Regions from separate parts of the Rhizobium sp. GCM10022189 genome, predicted to be linked through region 3. Evidence: predicted binding sites of a transcription regulator. Region 3 holds the regulator's gene; each other region holds the start of a gene.
The links. The regulator LexA, encoded in region 3, represses DNA repair genes until DNA is damaged. The targets are predictions, from matches to a motif close to TGTTCNNNNTGTGTTCNG.
Positions count from the first base shown of each region.

Region 1: the regulator LexA is predicted to act here: its motif matches at 3,027-3,044, upstream of ACFPWW_RS04275 (ribonuclease T2 family protein).
Region 2: the regulator LexA is predicted to act here: its motif matches at 3,187-3,204, upstream of ACFPWW_RS24545 (DNA recombination protein RmuC).

Region 1 covers NZ_JBHSOR010000003.1:150,257-156,509, reverse strand. The annotation lists gene ACFPWW_RS04285 (ArsR/SmtB family transcription factor) at 1-359, opposite strand, end outside; gene ettA (energy-dependent translational throttle protein EttA) at 517-2,166, opposite strand; gene ACFPWW_RS04275 (ribonuclease T2 family protein) at 2,275-3,012, opposite strand; gene ACFPWW_RS04270 (alpha/beta fold hydrolase) at 3,172-4,116, shown strand; gene ACFPWW_RS04265 (DMT family transporter) at 4,118-5,074, shown strand; gene ACFPWW_RS04260 (CaiB/BaiF CoA transferase family protein) at 5,124-6,253, shown strand, end outside.
Region 2 covers NZ_JBHSOR010000049.1:700,701-706,953, forward strand. The annotation lists gene fmt (methionyl-tRNA formyltransferase) at 1-833, opposite strand, end outside; gene def (peptide deformylase) at 930-1,445, opposite strand; gene ACFPWW_RS24540 (methyl-accepting chemotaxis protein) at 1,542-3,041, opposite strand; gene ACFPWW_RS24545 (DNA recombination protein RmuC) at 3,236-4,456, shown strand; gene ACFPWW_RS24550 (ribokinase) at 4,500-5,399, shown strand; gene ACFPWW_RS24555 (methyl-accepting chemotaxis protein) at 5,637-6,253, shown strand, end outside.
Region 3 covers NZ_JBHSOR010000002.1:325,612-331,864, forward strand. The annotation lists gene eno (phosphopyruvate hydratase) at 1-891, opposite strand, end outside; gene kdsA (3-deoxy-8-phosphooctulonate synthase) at 1,033-1,878, opposite strand; gene ACFPWW_RS01785 (VOC family protein) at 1,875-2,762, opposite strand; gene lexA (transcriptional repressor LexA) at 2,960-3,685, shown strand; gene ACFPWW_RS01795 (ComEC/Rec2 family competence protein) at 3,666-6,092, opposite strand.

The DNA.
Region 1 (6,253 bases), on a different contig from region 3:
GCCCGCTCGGCGCGCTGGCGCTTGACGGCGGCCAGGCGCTCCCCGTCACGCTGCACGACCGGATCGTTTTCCGAGACGTGCTTCAGGAGATTGCGCACCAGAGCGGCAGCCTTGCCTTCATGGGCCAGCCGGAAATAGGCCCATGCCCCTTCCTGATAGCGGTCGATAAGTTCCGCCTCCCCGAGCAGCTTCAGGTGCCGGGAGATGCGGGGCTGGGATTGGCCGAGAATTTCCGTAAGATCGGTCACGGTGAGATCGCCCGCCGCCAGCAGCGCCAGAAGCCGCAGGCGCGTCGGTTCGCCGGCCGCCTTCAAGACGTCCACCAGCGCATCCAGTCCAAGCCTTAAGGGTTCGCTCATATCCTACCCAATCAACATATAAAGATATCTTTATGTGATTTGGATAGCGGAGGCAAGCGGCATTTTGCCGATTTGCGAACTTGCCTGTGGCGACAGCGACGGCGGGCATGAAAAAGCCCCGGACCAGCCGGGGCTCTCGCAACGCGTGAAGAACCGATCAGCGCGTCAGGCGCTTGTGGGCCTGGCTGCCCGGGTTCAGCGCATCGGGGCCGAGGCGACGGATCTTGTCCTGCTCGTAATCTTCGAAATTGCCTTCGAACCATTCGACATGGCCCTCGCCTTCAAAGGCGAGGATGTGGGTCGCCAGACGGTCGAGGAACATGCGGTCGTGGCTGATGATGATGGCGCAGCCGGCAAAATTTTCCAGCGCGCTTTCGAGCGCACCCAGCGTTTCCGTATCGAGGTCGTTGGTCGGTTCGTCGAGCAGCAGCACGTTGCCGCCGGCCTTGAGCATCTTGGCAAGATGAACGCGGTTGCGCTGGCCGCCCGAAAGATTGGCGACCTTCTGCTGCTGGTCGCCGCCCTTGAAGTTGAAGGCGCCGCAATAGGCGCGCGAGTTCATGTCGAACTTGCCGAGCTTGATGACTTCGGCGCCGCCGGAAATTTCCTCCCAGACGGTCTTGTTGCCGTCGAGCGCGTCGCGGCTCTGGTCGACATAGCCGAGCTGCACCGTCTCGCCGATGCGGATCGAACCGCCGTCGGGCTTTTCCTGGCCGGTAATCATCTTGAACAGCGTCGTCTTGCCGGCGCCGTTCGGGCCGATAATGCCGACGATACCGCCCGGCGGCAGCTTGATCGACAGGTCGTTGATCAGCGTGCGGCCCTCGAAGCCCTTGGTGATGCCCTCCATCTCGATGACCACCTGGCCGAGACGCTCGCTGACCGGAATGATGATCTGCGCGTCGCCGGGACGCTGCTTTTCGGCGGCTTCCACCAGCTGTTCATAGGACTTGATACGGGCCTTGGACTTGGCCTGACGGGCCTTCGGGCTGGATGCGATCCATTCCTGTTCGCGGCTGATCGCCTTCTGGCGCGATGCTTCCTCGCGGTTTTCCTGCAGCATGCGCTTGGCCTTGGCCTGCAGGTAGGCCGAGTAGTTGCCTTCGTAGGGGATGCCGCGGCCGCGGTCGAGTTCGAGGATCCAGCCGGTGACGTTGTCCAGGAAGTAGCGGTCGTGGGTAATCATCATCACGGCGCCCGGATAGTCGCGCAGGTGCTTTTCGAGCCAGGCGATGGTTTCGGCATCCAGATGGTTGGTCGGTTCGTCGAGCAGCAGCAGGTCCGGCTGCGACAGCAGCAGGCGGCAAAGCGCAACACGGCGGCGCTCGCCACCCGACAGCGTCGTGACATCGGAATCGCGCGGCGGGCAGCGCAGCGCTTCCATCGCCATTTCGACCTGGCTTTCCAGATCCCAGAGATTCTGGCTGTCGATAATGTCCTGAAGCTTCGCGCCCTCTTCCGCCGTCTCGTCGGAATAGTTCATCATCAGCTCGTTATAGCGATCGACGATCGCCGTCTTGGAGGCGACGCCTTCCATGACGTTTTCGAACACCGTCTTGTTCGGATCGAGCTGCGGCTCCTGCTCCAGGTAGCCGACCGTCGCCCCTTCGGCGAGCCAGGCCTCGCCGGTATATTCCTTGTCCCGGCCGGCAATGATGCGCAGCACGGTCGATTTACCGGCGCCGTTCGGACCGAGAATACCGATCTTGGCATCGGGATAGAAGGAAAGATGGATGTTCTCGAGGATCTTCTTGTTGCCATAGGCCTTGTTGAGGCCGGACATATGATAGATGAACTGGCGTGCCATGCTGGGATGCTCCGGACGGAAACTTGAAATCGTGGCCGCTATGTAGGCGAAACCACGCCCGCGAGCAACGCCGAAACCCTGTTTCGTCAGGATTTCGGCATGTTTCCGTCAGAAGCCGGCTGCATCCACAAGGCCTTCGTCACAGCCGAACGAGGTCTTCCCGGCTGCCTGGATAAGACCGCCGAGGCCCTTTTCCTTGGCCTGAGCCGAAACGGCATCCTGCGAAAGCCCGATCGTCAGTTCGCTGATCACGCGCGTGTTGCCGACGCGCCGGCAGCTCATCTTCACCCGGTCGCTGGCGCCGGCGCCGAAACTCTTGTCGAAGGCCGCCTTGATCGCCTCCGCCTTCAGCACCTTGCCGACATTGGCGGCGAAGAGCTCGCGCACGGCAGAGGCGTTGAGGTCGCCCATCAGGTCGACGGCGGTGGCGAAATAATCGTCGGCGCTCATCTTCGTGCAGGTGCCGTGTTTGATCCATTCATGCCGCTCGAGCCCCGATTGCGTGCCGGGCATCGCCTTGTCGAGTGCTGCCTTCGTCTCGGTCGAGAGGTTCACGGCCGGCAGGCTCGTCCACTGGCCATCCTTGTCGGCGACCTTCTGGTCGGCCGGTACGCCGCAATAGTCCTGGCGCATCGGCCACAGGCCGTGGAGGGAGAAATTGGTGGCGTCGTAGCGCTCGCCGCTCTGGCTGGCGCATTCCGCCTTCTTCTGGTTGGTCTGGCAGAATGCCGGCTGCCAGCTTGCCGCAAGGATGAAACGCGTGCGTCCGCTTTCCTGCGCGCAGACCGACCCGACCGACGAAAGCGAGAGGAACAGGATGGAAACCGAAAAAAGAAACTTGCCCATTGATAGCCCCGACAAAGAACATTACAGGAACAAACAAGCACGAAGCCGAAGTTTGCGCAACCCTGAATCGCAAGGCGACACATGCTTTCTCATGTATGGGCGGGAACGCAATATTGCATTTGCCCCGATATCTGGTCTGTTGTGCGGGGGGAGGAATGCATGTTTTCCGAGACGATACGGCTTGATAATGCCGGGGCTTCGCTTGCCTGCCATCACCAGCCCGCAGAAGGGCAGCCTCGCGCTATCCTGATGATTTCACACGGGCTTGCCGAACATTCGCGCCGCTACCGGCGCTTCGCCGGGGCCATGGCCGCCAGAGGCTGCCACGTCTATGCCCACGACCATCGCGGCCATGGCGAGACGACCGCACCGGATGCGCCGCTCGGCCGTTTTTCGAAACGCGGCGGCATCGAACACGTCGTCGACGATATCGCCGCCGTCCACAGCCTTGCCACCGGCCGTCACCCGGGCCTGCCCGTCATTCTCTTCGGCCACTCGATGGGCGGCCTGATTGCGCTCAATGCCGCGGAAGATCTCGCCGGCCGCTTCGCAGCACTTGCCGTCTGGAACTCGAATTTCGCCGTCGGTCTTTCCGGCCGGGTCGCGCAGGCGATCCTGCTGGCCGAGCGCATGCTCAAGGGCTCCGACGTGCCGAGCGACATGCTGCCGCGGCTGACATTTTCCGCCTGGGGCAAATCCATTCCCGGCCACCGGACGGGATTCGACTGGCTGTCGCGCGATCCGGCCGAGGTCGATGCCTATATTGCCGATCCGCTCTGCGGCTTCGATGCTTCGGTATCGCTCTGGCTCGACGTCTTCGCCCTCACCTTCCGCGGCATCGCCAAGGAGCGGCTTGAAAGGCTGCCGAAGGACCTGCCGATCCATCTGGTCGGCGGCGGCCAGGATCCGGCAACATCCAAGGGAAAAGCCGTTTTCTGGCTGTCAAAGCGTTTGAAAAGCCAGGGCTTCTCCCGTATCAGCACTGAGATATATCAGGACCTGCGACATGAAACGCTGAACGAAATCGGCGCGGAAAAGCCGATCGCGGATTTCGCCCGCTGGTGCGACGCCGCCGTCCGCACGGTCCCGAGTGAAAGGACCTGAGATGACGAGCATGACTTCCACCCGCCTTCCCGCCTCCTCGGAGGTGACGTTCGGCCTGCTGTTCATGCTGCTCTCGGTGCTGATCTCGCCGCTGATCGACATTTTCTCCAAGCTTGCGACCGCAACGATCTCGTCTACCGAAGTCGCCGGTTTCCGCTTCGTCATCCAGTCGCTGACCATGCTGCCCTTCGTCTTCCTGCGCGGCGCGAAAATCCAGTTCACGCTGAAGCAGAGCTGGTATCATGCGATCCGCGGCGCCATGGTCACGACCTCGATGATCTGCTTCGTCACCACGCTGAAGGTCATGGCCGTTGCCGATGCCATCGCCATCTTCTTCGTCGAGCCGATCATCCTGACGATCCTCGGCAGCATTTTCCTGAAGGAGACCATCGGCTGGCGGCGCTACAGCGCCTGCGCCGTCGGTTTTCTCGGCGCCATGCTGATCATCCAGCCGAGTTTCGAAGAAGTCGGCTATATCGCCTTGCTGCCCGTGGTCAGCGCCTTCTGCATCGCCGTCTTCGCGCTGATGACGCGGGTTCTGTCGCACCGCGAAGACCCCTGGGCCATGCAGTTCCAGACCGGGCTCTGGGGCATCTTCTTCTGCGCCGTCATCCTTTTCGTCGGTTACGGCAGCGGCTCCGACATCATCGATACGGCCATGCCCGACCTGCCGGCCTTCGCCTACCTGCTCGGCACCGGCATTGCCGCCGCGGTCACAGGCATTCTCGCCGCCTACGCCTATCGTGCGGCACCCGCCTCGACGCTCGCTCCCCTGCAATATCTGGAAATCGTCTCGGCCACGGTCTTTGCCTGGCTGGTCTTCGGCGATTTCCCGGATGCGCTGAAATGGCTCGGCATCCTCATCGTCATCGCGTCCGGCCTCTACATCATCTGGCGCGAGCGGCGCTTTGCTTCCAAACCCGTATCCGATACATCTGAGGCAACGCGGGCGCCCTGACATCCGCAACCGCCCATGAGGAGGAGTTTGGGAGGAAACCGGGAGGAACATGACGCAAGACAAGAACAAGAAGCCGCCGCTTGCGGGCATCCGGGTCATCGAGCTTGCGCGCGTGCTCGCCGGCCCCTGGGCCGGGCAGATGCTGGCCGATCTCGGCGCCGATGTCATCAAGGTGGAAAACCCCGACGGAGGTGACGACACCCGGCATTGGGGGCCGCCCTTCGTCGAGGGAGCCGATGGCGAGAATCTCTCGGCCGCCTATTACCATTCCGCCAATCGCGGCAAGCGCTCGATAACTGCGGACCTGAAAAGCGAGGAAGGCCAGTCGCTGGTGCGCCGCCTCGTGGCCACCGCCGATGTGCTGATCGAGAATTTCAAGCTCGGTGGCCTCGTCAAGTACGGTCTCGACTATGACAGCCTGAGAGCGATCAATCCCCGCCTCGTCTATTGTTCCATCACCGGCTTCGGCCAGACCGGCCCCTATGCCAATCTCGCCGGCTACGATTATATCGTCCAGGGCATGTCCGGCTTCATGTCGATCACAGGCGACCCGGACGGGCAGCCGATGAAGGCGGGCGTGGCGATCGCCGATATCTTTACCGGCATCTACGCGGTCTCGGCGATCGAGGCCGCGCTCATCCATGCGCTGAAGACGGGCGAAGGCCAGATGATCGACATGGCGCTGCTCGACGTGCAATCGGCCGTGCTTGCCAACCAGAACATGAATTACCTTGTTTCCGGCCGCGCGCCCGTGCGCCTCGGCAACGCCCATCCGAACATATCGCCCTACGAGGTCGTGCCGACATCAGACGGTTATCTGATCCTCGCCGTCGGCAATGACGCGCAGTTCCGCCGCCTGTGCGCCATCCTCGGCCTCGTCGTCGGCGACGATGAAAATTTCGCGACCAACAAGGCCCGTGTCGCCAACAGGGATGCAGTGCGCCTGATGGTCTCCACCGAAACGCTGAAATGGCGGAAGGCCGACCTGCTGAAAGCCTGCGAGGACAATGCCGTGCCGGCCGGCGCGATCAACACGATCGAGGAAATGTTTGCCGATCCGCAGATCGTCGCCCGCGGCCTGCGCATCGACCTGCCGGACGCGGCGGGAACCGTGATCCCCGGCGTGCGCACCCCGGTCGTGCTGTCGGAAACGCCGCTGCGCTACGAGCGGCCGAGCCC
Region 2 (6,253 bases), on a different contig from region 3:
CCGGCGCCGCAGGCAACGACGAGATCGTCCGACAGAAGCGTGCCGGCGGCGCCCTCGCCCGGCGCAGGCTCGCAGCCGAGCACCTTGACGCGCTCCGCCTTGCCGTTGCTGTCGAGCTCGAACCAGGCGCCGGGGAAGGGTGCCAGACCGCGAATATGATTGTGGACGTCCCTGGCGTTGCGGCTGAAATCGATGCGGGTTTCGGCCTTGTCGATCTTGGCGGCATAGAGCACGCCTTCCGCCGGCTGCGGCGTCAGCGGCAGATCGCCCATTTCCAGCTTGACCATGGCCTCGGCCATCGCCTTGGCGCCCACATGCATCAGGCGGTCGTGCAATTCGCCTGCCGTCATGTTCGGGCCGATCTCGACTTCGCGGGTCAGCGCCACATCGCCGGTATCGAGGCCCTTGTCCATTTTCATCACCATCATGCCGGTCTTTTCGTCGCCGGCCATGATCGCCCGCTGGATGGGGGCCGCGCCGCGCCAGCGCGGCAGCAGCGAGGCGTGGCCGTTATAACAGCCGTAACGCGTGCCGGTCAGGATAGCCTCGGGCAGCAGCAGCCCGTAGGCGACGACGACGCCGACATCGGCGCCGAGCGCCCGGAACCGCTCACGCTCATCCGGATCCTTGAAATTGACCGGGGTAAAGACCGGCAGGCCAAGCAGTTCGGCCGCCTGATGCACGGGAGACTTCTGCAGGTCGAGGCCGCGCCGCCCGCCCGGCCGTGGCGGCTGGGTATAGACGGCGACGATCCGATGGCCGGCCTCGACGAGCAGGCGCAGCGTCGGGACGGAAAAGTCGGGCGTTCCCATGAACACGATACGAAGAGACATTCTATCTCGCCAATTGAGGATCAGCCGTCTTCAAACGGGTTTACGAGCCTGAGATCAAGCCCCTCGAATTCTTCCGCAGCGCTGCCGTCGGCCCGTTCAGAGCGCCTTGGATTTGGCCGCCTTGGTGAACTTCTTGATCACCATCTCACGCTTCAGCCGCGAGATATGATCGATGAAGAGCACGCCGTTCAGGTGATCGATCTCGTGCTGGAGACAGGTCGCAAGAAGTCCGTCGGCCTCGACGCTCTGTTCCTTGCCGTCGCGGTCCAGATAGTTGACCGTGACTTTGGCGGGGCGTTCGACCTCCGCATAATAGTCGGGAATGGACAGGCAGCCTTCCTCGTAGACGGAACGTTCGTCGGAGGAGCTGACGATCTCCGGATTGATGAAGACGAGCGGCTGCTTCTCCTCGCCTTCCTTCGAAAGATCGATGACGAGCATGCGGCGGGCAACGCCGATCTGGATCGCGGCAAGGCCGATGCCCGGTGCGTCATACATCGTCTCCAGCATGTCGTCGGACAGGCGCTGGAGATCGGCATCGACCCGCTCGATCGGCTTGGAAACCTGGCGGAGGACGGGATCGGGAAGAATGATGAGTGGCTTGATGGTCATGGCGTTCCCATAACGCATCTTTTCACACTAGGGAATCATCCGCCGGGCAGGGATTGCGGTTTTTTGCAGCCTGCCCGGGGATTTTGGGAGGATTGTTCACGCCGCGCGGCGAGCCGCACCGGTGGCGGGCCGGCTTTCGGCGCGGGCACGGAAACGCTGCAGCAGTTCGATGAGGTTCTCCACCTCGTCCTTCAGCCTGCGGGTTTCTGCCGACGTGCGCTCCACCATGCCGGAATTCTGCTGGGTGATGGTGTCCATGTTGCGGATCGCGACGCTGACTTCGTTCACGCCGGTCGCCTGATCGCGGGCGGCGGCGGCGATATCGGCAACGAAGCTGTTGATGATATCGATGCGGCTGATCATGTCGCTCAGCGCCTCGCCGGTGCTGCTGACGATGTTGACGCCTTCGTTCACCTGCGTCGAGCTTTCGGAAATCAGGTTCTTGATCTCCTTGGCCGCATCTGCCGTGCGCTGGGCCAGCTGGCGGACTTCCTGCGCGACGACGGCAAAGCCCTTGCCGGCATCACCGGCGCGTGCCGCCTCGACGCCGGCATTGAGCGCCAGCAGGTTGGTCTGGAAGGCGATCTCATCGATGACGCCGATGATCTTGGCGATCTCGGTGGAGGACTTCTCGATGCCGGCCATCGCCGAAACGGCGCTGGTGACGAGTTCGCCGGAATTCTTGGCCTTCTCCTGCGTTTCGCGCACGGCGCCGGAGGCCTTCTCGGCATTGGCGGCGGTCTGGCTGACGCTGACGGAGAGCTGCTGCAGGGCGGCCGAGCTTTCCTCGACGCCGGCGGCCTGCTGGGCGGTGCGCAGGGCGAGATCGTCGCTGGCCTTGGAGATCACATCGGCGCCGCCGAGAATGTGGCTGGACGTGGTGCGCACGGAGGTGAAGGAATCGCGCAGCGCGCCCACGGCCCTGTTGTAATCCTCGGCCATCGCCTTGAAGTCGCCGGGCAGGTCGGAGGGAAGCGTGGCTTCGAGATCGCCGCGCGACAGGGCTTCGAGACCGCGGCGCAGATGTTCCAGCGCCAACGCCTGATCGGCTGCCGCGCGGGCGCGCTCCTCTTCCAGTACGCGGCGCTTTTCCTCGAGCGCATCGAGAGAGACCGAGATCGAATAGTCCATGTCGAGCATCGCCGCCTTGATGACGGCGGTCAGCTTTTCGGCGAGCGCCTTTCCGTGCTGGCGCGCGAAGAGCGAGGGCCACTGCTTCTCCATCAGGCCGCGGACAAGCTCGGACATGACGAGCGCATAACCGCCGATATACCAGCGCGGCTCCAGGCCGATGCGGGCATGGGTGCGGCCGACGGCCGTGACGCCGTTCACATAGCTCTGGTCGAAATTGCCGCCAGACAGATTGCCCCAATGTTCCTGCTGGCGCTTCTTGGCGTGGCTCATATGGGCCTTGTCGGAAAAGAAGCCCGCGACGGCCGGCGTCTTGGCAAGCTTGCCGTAGAACTTGTCCAGGGCGCCTCCGAGCAGTTCCGAGATCGCCGGCCGCAACTCCCGCAGGTTCTTGCGTGCCTCATCGTCAAGCTCAATGAAGTCAAGGCGCTGCCTGAGGGCGTTATCGGTCTGCTGGGAAGTCATGGGGATCTCTTGTCTGGCGCGAATGCGGAGGGAAATTACCACGCCAGATTTGGCGAATATGGTTTAGCAATCGTTAAGTGCGGCCGCTAATTTTTCTTCCGTTACAGCGAGGTAGCGCGACGACCGGCAACAGGCCACGGTGGATTGTTCACGGTTTGATCTGGATATCCGCGCAGTTTTTGTTATGGTGCGGCATGACCACGACAGCCGACTCACTCACCATTTCCCTGCCCATGCTGAGCCCGGGCGTGCTTGCGCTCGCCGGCGGAGCACTCGCCGTCATCATTCTCGCGACGATCGTGTTTGCGCTGCGCAATGCCGGCATTCGCCGCGAGGAGGCGGAAGAGGCCAATCTGCGCGCGGCCGAAAGCGACGCACGCATGGCCGAGCTTCTGAAAATCCAGGCGGAGATGCAGGGGCGCATTTCGACGATGGCGGAGGTTTTCGGCGCGCGGCAGGCCGAGCTCAACCAGGCGATCAACCAGCGGCTCGACGGCATGTCGCAGCGCATGAGTTCGACATTGACCGAGCAGACGAAATCGACGCATGACAACCTGCAGAAGCTGCAGGAGCGCCTGGCCGTCATCGATGCGGCCCAAAGCAATATTCAGACGCTCGCCAAGGATGTCGTCGGGCTGCAGGCGATCCTTTCCAACAAACAGACGCGCGGCGCCTTCGGCCAGTCCCGCATGGAAACGATCGTCGCCGACGGATTGCCGATGGGCGCCTATGCCTTCCAGCAGACGCTTTCCAACGGCTCGCGGCCGGACTGCACGATCCGGATGCCGAACGGCGCTCCGCCGCTGGTGATCGACGCCAAATTTCCGCTGGAGGCCTGGAATGCGATCCGCGACGCCGGCAGCGCCGATGCCGGCAAGCTTGCCGCCCAGCAATTCCGCCGCGACATGGACATCCACATCAAGGACATTTCCGACAAATACCTCATCCAGGGCGAAACGCAGGACACGGCCTTCCTCTTCGTTCCCTCGGAATCGATCTTCGCGGAAATCCACGAGAATTTCGAAGCGATCGTGCAGAAGGCGCACCGCGCGCGCGTCGTCATCGTTTCGCCTTCGCTGCTGATGCTGTCGATCCAGGTGATCCAGGCCGTATTGAAGGACCAGCGCATGCGGGCGCAGGCGCATGTCATTCAGGGCGAGGTCGCCCTTCTGATGGACGACCTTGGCCGGCTCGACGAGCGCGTGCGCAAACTGCAGGGCCATTTCTCGCAGACGCAGCGCGACGTGGACCAGATCATCACTTCGGCGGACAAGCTGACCAAGCGCGGCGCGAAAATCGAGGCGCTGGAATTCGAGGGTGGCGACGGCAGGCCGGCCCGCGAGAACGAGGCCCCGCCTAAATCCGTCGAAAGCCGGACCGGGCTGCTGAAGCTCAGGGTGGTTGACGAGGAGTGATCGCTTCGGCAGTGTCGCGGCCCGAAGCAAGGGACGACATTCCATGATTACAGTTTTCGGCTCCATCAACATGGACCTCATCGCGACCACCGAACGCCTGCCGAAACCGGGCGAAACGGTTGCCGGCAACAGCTTTGCAACGGCGGCCGGCGGCAAGGGCGCCAATCAGGCGCTCGCCGCGCGGCGGGCAGGCCGCTACGTCCACATGGCGGGTGCTGTCGGCAAGGATGCCTTTGCCGAAGGCGCGCTCGAGCTTCTTGACGCGGCCGGCACCGATCTTTCCCGTGTCAGCCATGTCGAGGGGCCGACAGGCACGGCTCTCATTCTGGTGGGCGGCGACGGCGAGAACATGATCGCCGTCATTCCGGGCGCGAACGGCAAGGTCAGCGGCGACAATGCCGAGGCAGCCGTCAACGCCATGGACCAAGGCGATATTCTCATGCTGCAACTCGAGGTTCCCGTCGAAGCGGTCGAGCGCGCGCTGGCCGCCTCCCGCGCCAGGGGCATTACCAGCATTCTCAATCTCGCTCCGCTTATCCCGGACGCACCGCGCCTCGGGCGGCTGGCCGATATCGTGATTGCCAACGAGACCGAATTCGAGCGGCTGGCAGGACAGGAGAACATGAGCGCCGGCGATCGCGAAGCGGCACTGGAGCGGCTGCACGCGCAGACAGGCCAGACCTTGATCGTCACGCTCGGCGGCGACGGTGTCATCGCGATCCGCGACGGCCAGATATCCCGCGCACAGGGCCTTGTCATCGAACCTGTCGATACTGTCGGCGCCGGCGATACGTTTTGCGGTTACTTCGCCGCGAGCCTCGACGAGGGACTGGATTTCGGCTCGGCCCTGCGCCGCGCCGCCGTCGCCGGCTCGCTTGCCTGCCTGAAACCGGGCGCGCAACCGTCTATCCCGCTCGCCGCCGAAGTCGCAGACAGAATATAATCCAGTCTAACCGCGAGCAGTCCATGAAACACCACCCTTAGTTTTGGGGTGGTGTGCCGGTTTTGCTGCCGAAACATAGCAAATTTCATTCAAATTTAAGAGATTTCCGGCGATCATTCTTGAGATCGCCCTCGTCCATCTTCGAGGCGCCTCAACCCGTGGCTGTTCCATGACGGAACGTGTCTTACCCGCTGTGCCGAAGAATGGCCCTTCGGCGCGTCCCTGCCCGAGGAACACATGTTCATTTTCAGAATGAAATCGCTTGCGGCGAAACTGATTGTCATTACCGGTGCCGCCATCGCGCTGGTGCTTGTTGTTTCGAACCTTTTCCTCATCGACCAGACCCGCAGCCGCGTTCAGACCCTCACGCTGGACCAGGCCAATTCGGAAGCCAAGTCGATCGCCAACGAGATCGCTGCCAATGTGGGCGAGCTTGCGAGCGCAGCCCGCACCATGTCGGGTGTCGTCGGACGAGGACATGAGAGCAAGCTGCTCGACCGCAAGGGCATCATCAACATTCTGAAGGCCAATCTCGAACAGAACGCCTTCGCCTTCGGCAGCTGGTTCTGCGAGCAGCTTGGCGCCTTCGACGGCAAGACCACCGAGATCGCCAACAACAACGACGAGGGCACCAACAAGGTCGGCGCCTTCACGCCCTACTGGTCGAAGACCAAGACCGGCGACATCCAGTTCTCGACCTTCGACAACGACTATACCGCCGAATGGTGGAAGCTCGCCGCCGACAGCGGCAAGGGCGCCATCACCGCGCCTTATCTCGCCGAAGGCACCGATGTGCCGACGCTGTTGACCTCGATCGCCTACCCGGTCATGTCGGGCGGCAAGATGATCGGTGT
Region 3 (6,253 bases):
CGTCTTCCAGCCTTCCCAATCGTCTTCAGCCATGCCGTCTTCGATGGAGATGATCGGATACTTGGCGACGAGTTCGGCAAGGTATTCGGCCATTGCGCCCGATTCCAGCGTGCGGCCTTCGCCTTCCAGCACATATTTGCCGTCCTTGAAGAATTCCGTCGAGGCGCAGTCGAGGCCGAGATAGATGTCCTCGCCCGGCTTGTAGCCGGCTTTCTCGACCGACTTCATGATGAAGTCGAGAGCTTCCGGAGCGCTTTTCAGGCCGGGTGCGAAACCGCCTTCGTCGCCGACATTGGTGTTGTGGCCCTGGGCAGCCAGTTCCTTCTTCAGCGTATGGAAGACTTCCGAACCCATGCGGACGGCTTCGCGGATCGAATCCGCGCCGACCGGCAGGATCATGAATTCCTGAAAATCGATCGGGTTGTCGGCATGGGCGCCGCCGTTGATGATGTTCATCATCGGAACCGGCAGCACGCTTGCGGAAGCGCCGCCGACGTAGCGATAGAGCGGCAGGCCGGCAGCCTGGGCGGCAGCCTTGGCAACGGCGAGCGAAACGCCGAGGATGGCATTGGCGCCGAGGCGCGACTTGTTCGGCGTGCCGTCGAGTTCGATCATGATCTGGTCGATCTGGATCTGGTTTTCGGCATCGATGCCGCCGATCGCGTCGAAGATTTCCGTATTGGCGGCTTCGACAGCCTTTTCGACACCCTTGCCGAGATAGCGCTTGCCGCCATCGCGCACTTCGACGGCTTCATGCGCGCCGGTCGAAGCACCCGAGGGAACAGCCGCGCGGCCCATGCTGCCGTCTTCGAGATAGACATCGACTTCGACGGTGGGATTGCCACGGCTATCGAGAATCTCGCGGGCGATGATATCGGTAATTGCAGTCATGGTTTTTTCCTGCTCGGTGGGTGGATAAATCGTTTGAAACCGTCTTAATCGAAGGTGCGCAAATTACAATGGCACTTTGCGACACCTTCGTCCTGCATGTCTGACCGTCGCTATAACACGATCATGTCAGGCTTTTGACTGTCAGCCCTTGGCGACCGCGTCCAAAGCGAGCAGCTTTTCCAGAAGCCGCGGCATATCCTTGAGATAGACCATGTTCGGGCCGTCGCAGGGCGCGTTGTCGGGATCCTGATGGGTCTCGATAAAGACGCCGGCAACGCCGACGGCAACGGCTGCGCGCGCCAGCGTCTCGACGAACTGCCGCTCGCCGCCCGAGGTTTCCCCCTGCCCGCCGGGCTGCTGGACCGAATGTGTGGCATCGAAGATGACAGGCGCGCCGGTTGCCGCCATGATCGGCAGCGAGCGCATGTCGGAAACCAGCGTGTTGTAGCCGAAGGAGGCGCCGCGCTCGCACAGAAGAACGTTCGGATTGCCGCTCTGGTTCAGCTTGCCGAGCACGTTCTTCATGTCCCAGGGGGCCAGGAACTGGCCTTTCTTGACGTTGATGACGCGGCCGGTCCTTGCCGCGGCCACCAGAAGATCCGTCTGGCGGGACAGGAAAGCCGGTATCTGAAGGACATCGACGACCTTGGCCACCTCGGCGCATTGTTCTTCCGTATGGATGTCCGTCAGAACCGGAATGCCGAGCTCTTTTTTCAGGTCGGCGAAGACCTCCAGCCCCTTCTCAAGGCCCACACCGCGCTTGCTCGACAGCGAGGAACGGTTCGCCTTGTCGAAGGACGTCTTGTAGACGAGCCCGATGCCGAGCTTGGCGCAGAGTTCCTTCAAGGTGCCGGCAACCATGAACGCGTGGTCGCGGCTTTCCAGTTCGCAAGCGCCGGCAATCAGCGACAGGCGTCCGGTATTGGAAAAAGTAACCTTGCCGGCGCCCTCGCCGACCGTCACCACGGAGTTCGTATTGGTGCTCATGATCTTTCCTCGAAGGCGAAGAGCGTGCCCTGCCCGGGCGCCGGCTTCACCAGAATTCGGTTGGCCTTGCGTGTGTATGTGACCCCGTTAGCAGCCAAATGCGCTTCTGTCACGGCCAGATCGCCGACGGCAAAGAGGATTGCCCGTCCACGCAGGCCGCGATCGGTATCGGGCGTCACCAGATCGTAATAGGCCTCCAGTCCTTCAGGTGTCATCAGGCTGATCTTCGCATTGGCGGTGGCAATCTGCAGCCCGAAGCCCGTGTCGTCAGCTGACACGACCCTTGCAACCGATCGGACGAAAACACCGAAGGCCTTCGGCTCCGGCGCAGCCAGGGCAATTTCGGCAATACCCGTGACACCATTGGCATGCGTCTCCAGTACGGCGCGATCGGCGGGCAACGGGTTCACGCGCTCGACGGCAAAGAGGAGGAAATCCGGCGCCCGGAGATCGGCGGCGAAGGCGAGCCGGAAGCCGGCAACACTTTCTGCGCCATCTGGCATTTTCACCGGACGCTCGAACTGCAGCAGGGAACCGGCGCTGATGCCGGCCTCGACGAATCGGGCATGTTCTCGCCTTGCATCGCCGGTGGCGAAGGCAATCGCGGAAAGGCCCTCGTCGCCGCAACGGAAGCGGAATGCCTGGTCACGGGCGGCAAAGACGTTGCCGCGACGCGCCGCCTGCTCGCTCTCTGCAACGCTCGCGACGCCCAAAGGCTCGAGATAGGTTTTGTCGGCAAAGAACACGCAGGCATTTTCCGTGCCGAAGGGATGGCGGGCATCGGGCGCGACCGTGAAACCCAGCTTGTCCAGCCTTTCGCGGGCAAGGTCGATATCCGTCACCGGCAAGACGAGATGATCGATCGGAAGCCTGTCTTTGCGCATCGGGTTCCCTCCAGCAATGACAAGGAGATGTGCTTCAGCAGGCCTTGCGAGGCAAGGGTGCGAAGGCGCAAGGGCCGCGAAAAATAAAATTCTCGACAGAATGAACAGAAGTTTTACGAAAATTTAGCCACTTGCGGAACACATATGGAACATATAGTGTCCGTTCTGGATTTGTTTCAAGACTGGGGTTACACGCCATGCTCACGCGCAAACAACAGGAACTCCTTCTTTTCATTCACGAAAGGATGAAGGAGTCAGGCGTTCCGCCGTCTTTCGACGAGATGAAGGACGCCCTGGATCTGGCCTCGAAATCCGGTATTCACCGGCTGATCACGGCACTCGAGGAACGCGGCTTCATTCGCCGGCTTCCGAACCGGGCGCGGGCGCTCGAAGTCATCAAACTGCCGGAAGCCTACAGCCCGAGCCTGCAACCCCGGCGCGGCTTTTCGCCGAGCGTCATCGAGGGCAGTCTCGGCAAGCCGCAGCCTGTGGCGCCTCCCGCCTCGGCCAAGCCGGCACCTGCCGCCGATAACGGCAATTCGGTCTCCGTTCCCGTCATGGGGCGCATCGCCGCCGGCGTGCCGATCTCGGCGATCCAGAACAATACGCATGACATCACGGTTCCGACCGATATGCTTGGCTCCGGCGAACATTATGCGCTGGAAGTTCGCGGCGATTCGATGATCGAAGCCGGCATTTTCGATGGCGACACGGTCATCATCCGCAATGGCAGCACGGCCAATCCCGGCGATATCGTCGTTGCACTCGTCGACGACGAGGAAGCGACGCTCAAGCGCTTCCGCCGCAAGGGCGCATCGATTGCGCTCGAGGCTGCAAACCCCGCCTACGAGACCCGCATTTTCCCGCCGGATCGCGTCAAGGTTCAGGGCAAGCTCGTCGGCCTCATTCGCCGCTATCACTGACCGGTGACAGGCCGGCGTCCGCGAATGCATTGCTTCGCCAGTCATAGGCGCGGTGACGCATCCAGGGGCGCTGCAACGTGTCGAATGTGGTGGTGGCCTCAACTCCGTTGGCAGTGAACCGAAGTTCGACGGAACCTGTCCTGCGCAACGTTTCGCCGGTCAAGAGCAGCGCGCCGGAGCGGCAGCGGTCGACGCGCAGCCGGACGGGGGTCACGACAATATCGGCCGTATCGCAGGCCGGCCCGAGATAGGCGGCATTGTCGATGACGGTCAGCCTCTTTCCGTTGGCGAGCGCGACGCTGCACCAGGCGCCCTTCAGGCAGGAGAAACGCGAGGGAGGGCCGGTGTCGGCCGCCTGTCTCATCGCCTCTCTGGCTTCATCCTGCTGATCCGGCGAAAGCTGCAACCGTTTGCCGTCAGGCGCGGCGGGCGCCTTGGCGGCTTGGAGCATTACCGGCTTGCGGTGCTCTTCGAGGGCAAGCGCCCGCTGCCATTGTTCGAAGATGAAGGCGGGCGGCTTCTCACGGTTTGAAGCCATCGCCTCTCCATCGACTATGGCAACAAGCCCGCCATCCTCTGAGATGGCGATATCGGGCGCCGCACCGGACGGGAGAACGGCCACAGCAAGCGTGGAGACCGCGACAATTGCCGTTCCCATGTGCCGCAGCCCCGTTCTGAGCAGCGTCAGCAGCAGAAAGCCGGAGACGGCTGTCGGGAAATACCAGCCGGGCAAGCGGCCGATATCTATATTGCCGCCCCACCCCGCGATCGCCTTGGCGATCGTGATCACCAGATCGAGCCCGAAGCCTGCCACCTGCCACAGCCAGCCGTCCAGGCCGAAGGGCATCAGCAGCATTGCCAGCATGCCCGCCGGCATGACGATGAAGGAAATGACCGGCATGGCCGCAAGATTTGCCGGCAGGCCATAGGCCGTCAGGCGGTGGAAATGCTCGATCGAAAACAGTGCCGTCGAGAAGCCGCCGATCAGCGACGTCAGGAAAACGCCGCCGAAGAAACTGCCAACCATGGAGATCGGCTTCATGATCGGCAGCCTGGCAAGAGCGTTCTCACGCATCGGCCGCCGCTTCCAGAGATCGTAGCCGGCGACAAGTGCGAGCGTGGCGGCAAAGGACATCTGGAAGCTTGGCCCCAGCACTTCCGATGGCGAGACAGCGAGGATCACGAGAGCGGACAGCGCCACGTTTCTAAGGCTGATCGATGGCCGGTCGAAGAAGACGGCGACCAGCATGATCGCCATCATGATGAAGGCGCGTTCGGCGGAGACGGCAAAACCCGAGATCAGATAGTAGGCGGTTACCGCAGCGAGCGCGCCGGCGGCCGCGATCTTCTTGGTCGGCCACGCCTGGGCAATACCGGGAAACAGGCTGAGGACGACACGCAGGCCGACGAAGAAGATGCCGGCGGAGAGCGCCATATTGAGGCCGGAGATTGCGATAATGTGGGCAAGGCCGGATTGCCGCAAGGCTTCCGTCGTTTCATCCGAGATCGCGCGTCTCTCGTCGGTGACAAGGGAGGCGGCAAAGGCCCCGGTGTCGCCGGGCAGGGCGGAGCGGATCCGATCGCCGATGCCGCTTCTCAGGCGATAGAGCCACTCCAGGACGGCCTCATCGAGCGAGCCTGCCTGCTCCGACTGTTCCGCCACCTTTTTCGGCGCCCCATAGAAGAAGCCGTTGGCGCCGATGCGGTCGAAATAGGCGCTGAAGGCGAAATCGTTGAGATGGGGGAGCGCCGGCCCCGCCGGAGGCGTCAGCCGCGCCCTGCCCTCGATGATGTCGCCGAGTTCGAAGGGGCGGGCCGCGCCACGCGCCAGCACGGAGACGCGTTCGGGCGGACGCCTGATCTCGGGTGCGCTTGTGCCGTTGACCTTGAGAATATAACGCCAGCGTCCCTCGCCATCGCCTTCCCGGCGCTCGATGCGGCCGGTCACGGTCGTCGTGACGGCTGAATCGAGGATCAGGGTCCTTGCCCGCCAGGTTTCGACCTGTGCCGAAAGCATGCCGCCGGCAAAGAGAAGCAGGCCAAGCAGTGTCGCCCGCAATTTCGGCCGGCCATGGCCGCAGACCGTGACGGCGACAAGGAGGACAAGCAGGCAGAGACCGAGCGAGACGGCCGGAAAGTCCGAGCCTGTCAGAAACCAGGTGGCGGCACCCGCCCCCAGGAAGACCGGCGAGAAGAGGATGAGGCGGCCGTGACCGGCCTCCTCGGCCGCCATATGCACGGACAAGGAGACGTACCGTTTCCCAACGGCCGCCAGTCGCCATGGAAAGGGTGTCGCGGCTTGCGTGCGGACCGGTTGCGTCACAATGGCGCGCGGGGCAACGCCAATAAAATCCATCTTTTCATCGATGGATTTCGCCTGCCGCTGTCTTGTCTCCAACCCCGTCATAATCGCCTGGACCCGCCCCCGCAGACCGGCAGAATGCAACCTGAGATCAAAAGGAGCAAACAATAATCGATTGAAATACGAGGAAAAATCAGGGAAGCGAAAAATCCAGTCAAATCATGGTGTTCTGATATGCATCCAGCTCATCGCTGCAGTGCCTAAAA